One region of the Pseudomonas sp. NPDC099000 genome, then DNA from elsewhere that is predicted to be linked to it. Evidence: predicted binding sites of a transcription regulator. Region 1 holds the regulator's gene; the other holds the start of a gene.

What was found. The regulator sigma-54, encoded in region 1, starts transcription at its own class of promoters, with help from an activator protein. The targets are predictions, from matches to a motif close to ANTGGCATNNANNTTGCTNT.
Positions count from the first base shown of each region.
Region 2: glnK (P-II family nitrogen regulator) is a predicted target of sigma-54. The motif match lies at 1,652-1,671, and genes of this name have one in related genera.

Region 1 is NZ_JBIWAF010000007.1:92,139-95,551, reverse strand. It holds gene lptB (LPS export ABC transporter ATP-binding protein) at 1-195, shown strand, start outside; gene ACIQV9_RS11430 (RNA polymerase factor sigma-54) at 380-1,873, shown strand; gene hpf (ribosome hibernation-promoting factor, HPF/YfiA family) at 1,948-2,256, shown strand; gene ptsN (PTS IIA-like nitrogen regulatory protein PtsN) at 2,269-2,733, shown strand; gene rapZ (RNase adapter RapZ) at 2,736-3,413, shown strand, end outside.
Region 2 is NZ_JBIWAF010000004.1:45,190-48,602, reverse strand. It holds gene ACIQV9_RS07110 (HigA family addiction module antitoxin) at 1-230, shown strand, start outside; gene ACIQV9_RS07105 (Bro-N domain-containing protein) at 227-748, opposite strand; gene ACIQV9_RS07100 (accessory factor UbiK family protein) at 1,199-1,459, opposite strand; gene glnK (P-II family nitrogen regulator) at 1,877-2,215, shown strand; gene ACIQV9_RS07090 (ammonium transporter) at 2,253-3,413, shown strand, end outside.

The DNA.
Region 1 (3,413 bases):
CAGATCATCTACCACCTCAAGGCCAAAGGCATTGGCGTGCTGATCACTGACCACAACGTCCGTGAAACCCTGGATATCTGCGAAACCGCCTACATCGTCAACGATGGCCAACTGATCGCCGAAGGTGACTCCGCCACCATCCTGGCCAACGAACTGGTCAAGGAAGTGTATCTGGGCCACGAATTCCGCCTTTAAGCGCTAAGGTGTCTGGCTGATTGTCCGAGCGCTTGTCTCGATAAAAAATCAATACTTTTTTATTGTTACAGCGCTCTAGGCAAACGCTGCAGTTTCGGGCATATAATTTGCTTATGTTTGGCGCTCCGGCGCCCTGTAGTGGATGGCGCATGTGCGCCGGCGAATAAGGTGTTAAGCCCCTGCCATGAAACCATCGCTAGTCTTGAGAATGGGCCAGCAGCTGACGATGACACCTCAGCACCAACAGGCCATCCGCCTGCTCCAATTGTCGACCCTGGACCTGCAACAGGAAATCCAGGAGGCCCTGGAGTCCAATCCGATGCTCGAACGCCAGGAAGAAGGCGACGACTTCGATAACGCCGACCCCTTGGCCGACAAAGCCGAACAGCTCCCCAACGCCGATATTTCGGAACCCTCTTACCAGGAAACCGCCCCGACGGTGGATAACCTCGAGGAAGGCGACTGGAACGAGCGCATTCCCAACGAGCTGCCCGTCGATACCGCGTGGGAAGACGTCTACCAGACCAGCGCCAGCAGCCTGCCGAGCAATGATGACGACGAGTGGGATTTCACCACCCGCACATCGGCCGGTGAAAGCCTGCAAAGCCATTTGTTGTGGCAACTGAACCTGGCACCGATGTCCGACACCGATCGCCTGATCGCCGTGACCCTGATCGACTGCATCAACAATCAGGGCTACCTGGACGAAACCCTCGAGGAAATTCTCGAGGCCTTCGATCCGGAACTGGACATCGAACTGGACGAAATCGAAGCCGTCCTGCACCGCATCCAGCAATTCGAACCAGCCGGCATTGGCGCCCGCAACCTGGGCGAATGCCTGCTGCTGCAATTGCGCCAACTGCCAGCCAAGACGCCTTGGCTGGCCGAAGCGAAACGTCTGGTCACCGACTACATCGACCTGCTCGGCAGCCGTGATTACAGCCAGCTGATGCGTCGCATGAAGCTCAAGGAAGATGAATTGCGCCAGGTCATCGAGCTGGTGCAGAGCCTCAACCCGCGCCCGGGCTCGCAGATCGAGTCCAGTGAAGCCGAGTACGTTGTCCCTGACGTGATCGTGCGCAAGGACAATGAGCGCTGGCTGGTCGAGCTGAACCAGGAATCGGTGCCACGACTGCGGGTCAACGCCCAATACGCCGGGTTTGTGCGCCGCGCCGACACCAGCGCCGACAACACTTTCATGCGCAATCAGTTGCAAGAAGCCCGCTGGTTCATCAAAAGCCTGCAAAGTCGCAACGAAACCCTGATGAAAGTGGCCACCCAGATTGTCGAGCACCAGCGCGGCTTCCTGGAGTACGGCGACGAAGCGATGAAACCGCTGGTGCTGCATGACATCGCCGAAGCGGTGGGGATGCACGAGTCGACGATTTCACGGGTGACCACGCAGAAATTCATGCATACCCCTCGGGGCATCTATGAACTGAAATACTTTTTCTCCAGCCACGTCAGCACCTCCGAAGGCGGTGAATGCTCGTCCACAGCGATCCGCGCGATCATCAAAAAACTGGTTGCCGCGGAAAATCAGAAAAAGCCGTTGAGTGACAGCAAGATCGCTGGTTTACTGGAGGCACAAGGCATTCAGGTGGCTCGCCGCACCGTCGCCAAGTACCGCGAATCTCTAGGGATCGCGCCTTCGAGCGAACGCAAGCGGTTGATGTAGAGCCACGCCACAGCGTTCCAGTGGTAGATCATCTGATCTACCGCTTTATGCACTGGCAACGAAGGAGAAGCTGTATGCAAGTCAACATCAGTGGACACCAACTGGAAGTGACCGAACCTCTGCGCGCCTACATCGGCGAAAAACTCGAACGATTAGAGAGGCATTTCGACAAGATCACCAACGTGCAGGTCACGATGACGGTCGAAAAGCTCAAGCAGAAAATCGAAGCCACGCTGCATATTCCCGGCAATGAAGTGGTCGCAAACGCGGAGCATACCGATATGTACGCGGCGATCGACGCACTGACCGACAAGCTGGATAAACAACTCAAAAAGCATAAGGAAAAGACCCAAAGCCTCCTTCAGGGCGCGACCGGTCGTTAACACTCCCAACCCATGATCCGACTTGAAAACATCCTGACCCCCGGCCGTTCCCTCGTGAACGTGCCGGGCGGCAGCAAAAAGAAAGCCCTCGAGCAAATTGCCAACCTTATCCACCGCGAAGTGCCGGATCTGGCCATGCAGGATGTTTTCGAGAGCCTGGTCGCCCGTGAAAAACTCGGTTCTACCGGTTTTGGCAACGGCATCGCCATTCCCCACTGTCGCCTCAAGGGTTGCACCTCACCCATTAGTGCCTTGATGCACCTCGATGCACCCATCGATTTCGACGCCATCGACGGCGCCCCGGTTGACCTGCTGTTCGTTCTGCTGGTCCCGGAAGCCGCTACCGATGCCCACCTGGAACTACTGCGCCAGATCGCCAGCATGCTCGATCGCAAGGAAGTCCGCGAAAAACTGCGCAGCGCCCCGAGCAATGAAGCCTTGTATCAGGTTGTCCTGGACGAGCAAAACGGTCATTAATCATGCGCCTGATCATCGTCAGTGGCCGTTCCGGCTCAGGTAAAAGTACCGCACTCGATGTTCTCGAGGACAACGGCTACTACTGCATCGACAACCTGCCCGCCGGATTGCTGCCGGAACTGGCCGAGCGAGCGCTGATTCATACTGAACTCGCACAACCGCTGGTTGCTGTATCTATCGATGCGCGCAACCTGCCGAGTCATCTATCGCGGTTTCCGGAGCTGCTGGAAGAAGTCCGCAGTCGGCATATCAAATGCGATGTGTTGTACCTGGACGCCGACGAAGAGACCTTGCTCAAACGCTTCTCGGAAACCCGCCGTCGCCACCCGCTGAGTACTGCCCACCGTTCGTTGGCGGAGGCGATTCAGGACGAAACCAGTTTGCTGGGGCCGATCGCCGATCTGGCGGACCTCAAAGTCAACACCACCAACCTGAACCTGTATCAACTACGCGATACCATCAAGTTGCGCCTGTTGAACCAGCCAGATAGCGGCACTGCGTTCCTGGTGGAATCTTTCGGATTCAAACGTGGCATGCCGGTAGATGCCGACCTGGTGTTCGACGTGCGCTGCCTGCCCAACCCTTACTGGAAGCCGGAATTGCGCGATCAGTCCGGGCTTGATCAACCGGTGGCCGAGTACCTGGCGGCACAACCGGACGTCGAAGAGATGTTTCAGGAC
Region 2 (3,413 bases), on a different contig from region 1:
AAGAATTTTTGAAGCCGCTGGATCTTGCAACCGAAGCTTTGGCTCGCTCACTGAACGAGCCAGAGGCGGAAATAGGCGATGTTGTGAGTCAGCAGGTCAGTGTCAGTGCGGGTCTGGCGAAGAAACTGTCCACCCACCTGAACACCACGCCCGAGTTCTGGCTGAACCTGCAAGCGACTTACGATTTGCGGGAAGCTGGAATCGAACGGGGTAGGGCTTTAAATACTTAAAGCGATTGCAACATCCGCGAAGCACGCTTCCACCAAGGCGCATTGACCGTACGTTGCGTCCGCTCACCATCCGCCAGCATCTGCGGAACATCCTGCAACCGGATCCACGGCTGGTTATTCCAGTGCAGCAAACTCAGCGACATCTCTGGCCAGTTCAGCAGACTCAGGACCGGGCGTTCGCTTGTTGCCGGTTGTTGGGCATCTCTGAGAGCTGGCACTACGTCGTGGGTCAGCCATTCGCGCAGGCCTCGGTATTCGGGGCAGTAGTGGTAGACGAGCAGGGCGTAGACGCCGGATTCGCTGATCAGCAGGGTGTTTTCGAGGGTGCCGTGGATGACGACTCGTGCGGTTTGATGTTGATCGGGATCGAGTTTTCGGACGGCGCGTTCGTCGAGGAAAAGGCGAAGCAGACGACCTAGGTCTCGGGCGCTGAACCAAGGCTGGTTTTCGATCAAAAGCGCGTGAAGGTGGAGTTTGTGGCGGGTGAAGACGTGAGGGATTAGATAGTTTTCTTCCATGTTGCAGCTCCCGGATGCGAATTGAAGGAAACTGCCTCTGATCGTCGCCAAACGAAAAGGGTGGCAGCTATGCGCGGGTTGGCGAACCGGTGCATCCGGAAACCGGCAGACCCGAAGGTCTCCCACGCACAGCCGCCATAATTCGAGATGGGAATAATTCCCTGGTTCGAACGTGGTCACGAAGTGTTTAGATGCTATCCAGGTCGCCAAACCCAGTGCTGAATATTCAGCTGAGAATGAGCTTAGGAGCCTGGGCTTCACGACGCTATCGGACGGCGGTGGTGATCTTTGTAGGACGTTGCCGAGATGGTGGCGGGGCGGCAGATCAAAAGATCGCAGCCTGCGGCAGGTCCTACAGGGGAGGTCGGTCCATGTGGGATGGCTGGTAGACCGAGGTGACTCTAATCGCGAGCAGGCTCGCTCCCACAGGGAACTGCATTGTCAGCGGGGTTACTCGGTGGGCGGGTTCAGCTTCGCTTCCATCTCCGCAACTTTTGCCTCAAGGCTTTCCAGCCGTGCCCGAGTCCGTGCGAGCACAACCATCTGGCTATCAAACTCTTCACGGCTCACCAGATCCAGCTTGCTGAAGCCACTCTGCAACAAAGCCTTGAACTGGCTTTCGATTTCGCTTTTCGGCAACGGGGTTTCGCCGCTGAAGAGGCGCGAAGCGGTGCCGGTCAGGGCGTCGAGGAAGTCTTTGGGTGCGAGCATGGGAAATGTCCTGTCAACAATGGCGGGCAGTGTATCACGCAGTGTCTATAGTCAATTCCGACAGCAGGGATGCACGCTTTTCGCGCATGTGGACGGACGGCTGCGCACTGTTGTTGTGCGTATCCGTCCGGCCATTTGAGGGAAGTGGCTGTCGGCAGCGGCCAAGGGATTGAATTCAGTGGGTTTTGGCGAGATGGCAAGCTTTCTGCTTAGTCAGGAGTAACCCATGCACTGATGCAGTCGCTGTGACGAATGCAGTGCGCCAAGCGGAACGGGGAGTTGTTTCGTGAGGAGCGGTTAGCTGGCGTCGGACGGGCAGGTAAGGTCGACGATGCGTTACAAAGCCAGGCACTGCGCTTAGACTTGAGTCGGGTTTGTTTTCCTGGGGCAAGTCCACCAATTCGGGAGAGAGTTTTCATGAAGCTAGTCACTGCCATCATCAAGCCGTTCAAACTGGACGACGTGCGCGAGTCGCTGTCCGAGATCGGCGTGCAGGGCATTACCGTTACTGAAGTCAAAGGCTTCGGTCGGCAGAAGGGTCACACCGAGCTGTATCGCGGCGCGGAGTACGTGGTCGATTTTCTGCCCAAGGTGAAGATCGATGTCGCTATTGACGACAAGGATCTGGACCGGGTTATCGAGGCGATAACCAAGGCTGCCAACACCGGCAAGATCGGTGACGGCAAGATCTTCGTGGTCAATCTGGAACAGGCGATTCGCATCCGTACCGGCGAAACCGATACCGACGCGATTTAAACGCCGCCACAAACCCAACGCCCCAGGAGAAAACAATATGACTCTGCGTAAATTCGCAGGGCTAGGAGCCCTGTTGTCCCTCGTAATGCCCAGCCTGGCTATGGCGGCAGACGAAGTGGCGGCCCCAGTCCTCAACTCCGGCGATACCGCCTGGATGATGACCTCGACAGCCCTCGTGCTGTTCATGACCATTCCCGGCCTCGCGCTGTTCTACGGCGGCATGGTTCGCTCCAAAAACATTCTTTCCGTGATGATGCAGTGCTTCGCCATTACCGGTCTGATCAGCATTCTGTGGGTCATTTATGGCTACAGCATCGCGTTCGACACCACCGGCATGGAGCAGGGCGTCGTCAACTTCAACTCGTTCTTCGGTGGCATGGGCAAGGCATTTCTCGCCGGTGTCACGCCTTCGAGCCTGACCGGCCCTGCGGCGCTGTTCCCTGAGGCGGTGTTCATTACCTTCCAGATGACCTTCGCCATCATCACCCCTGCGCTGATCGTCGGTGCCTTCGCCGAGCGGATGAAGTTCTCCGCCATGCTGATCTTCATGGGCGTGTGGTTCACCCTGGTTTACGCACCGATTGCGCACATGGTCTGGTCCGGCAACGGCGGCCTGATGTGGGACTGGGGCGTGCTCGACTTCGCCGGTGGCACCGTGGTGCACATCAACGCCGGTGTGGCCGGTCTGATTGCCTGCCTGGTGCTGGGCAAGCGCAAAGGCTTCCCGACCACGCCGATGGCGCCGCACAACCTCGGTTACACCCTGATGGGTGCCGCGATGCTGTGGGTGGGTTGGTTCGGTTTCAACGCCGGTTCCGCCGCTGCGGCCAACGGCACGGCCGGTATGGCAATGCTGGTGACCCAGATCGCAACCGCCGCCGCTGCACTGGGATGGATGTTCGCCGAGTGGGTCACTCACGGTAAACCAAGTGCACTGGGTATCGCTTCGGGTGTTGTAGCCGGTCTGGTCGCCATCACCCCGGCCGCCGGCACCGTGGGCCCGATGGGTGCTCTGGTCATCGGCCTGGCAGCGGGCGTGGTGTGCTTCTTCTGCGCCACCACGCTGAAACGCAAACTCGGTTATGACGATTCCCTGGACGCCTTCGGTGTGCACGGTATCGGCGGTATCCTCGGCGCGATCCTGACCGGTGTGTTCGCCGCACCGTCCCTGGGTGGCTTCGGCACCGTCACCGACATC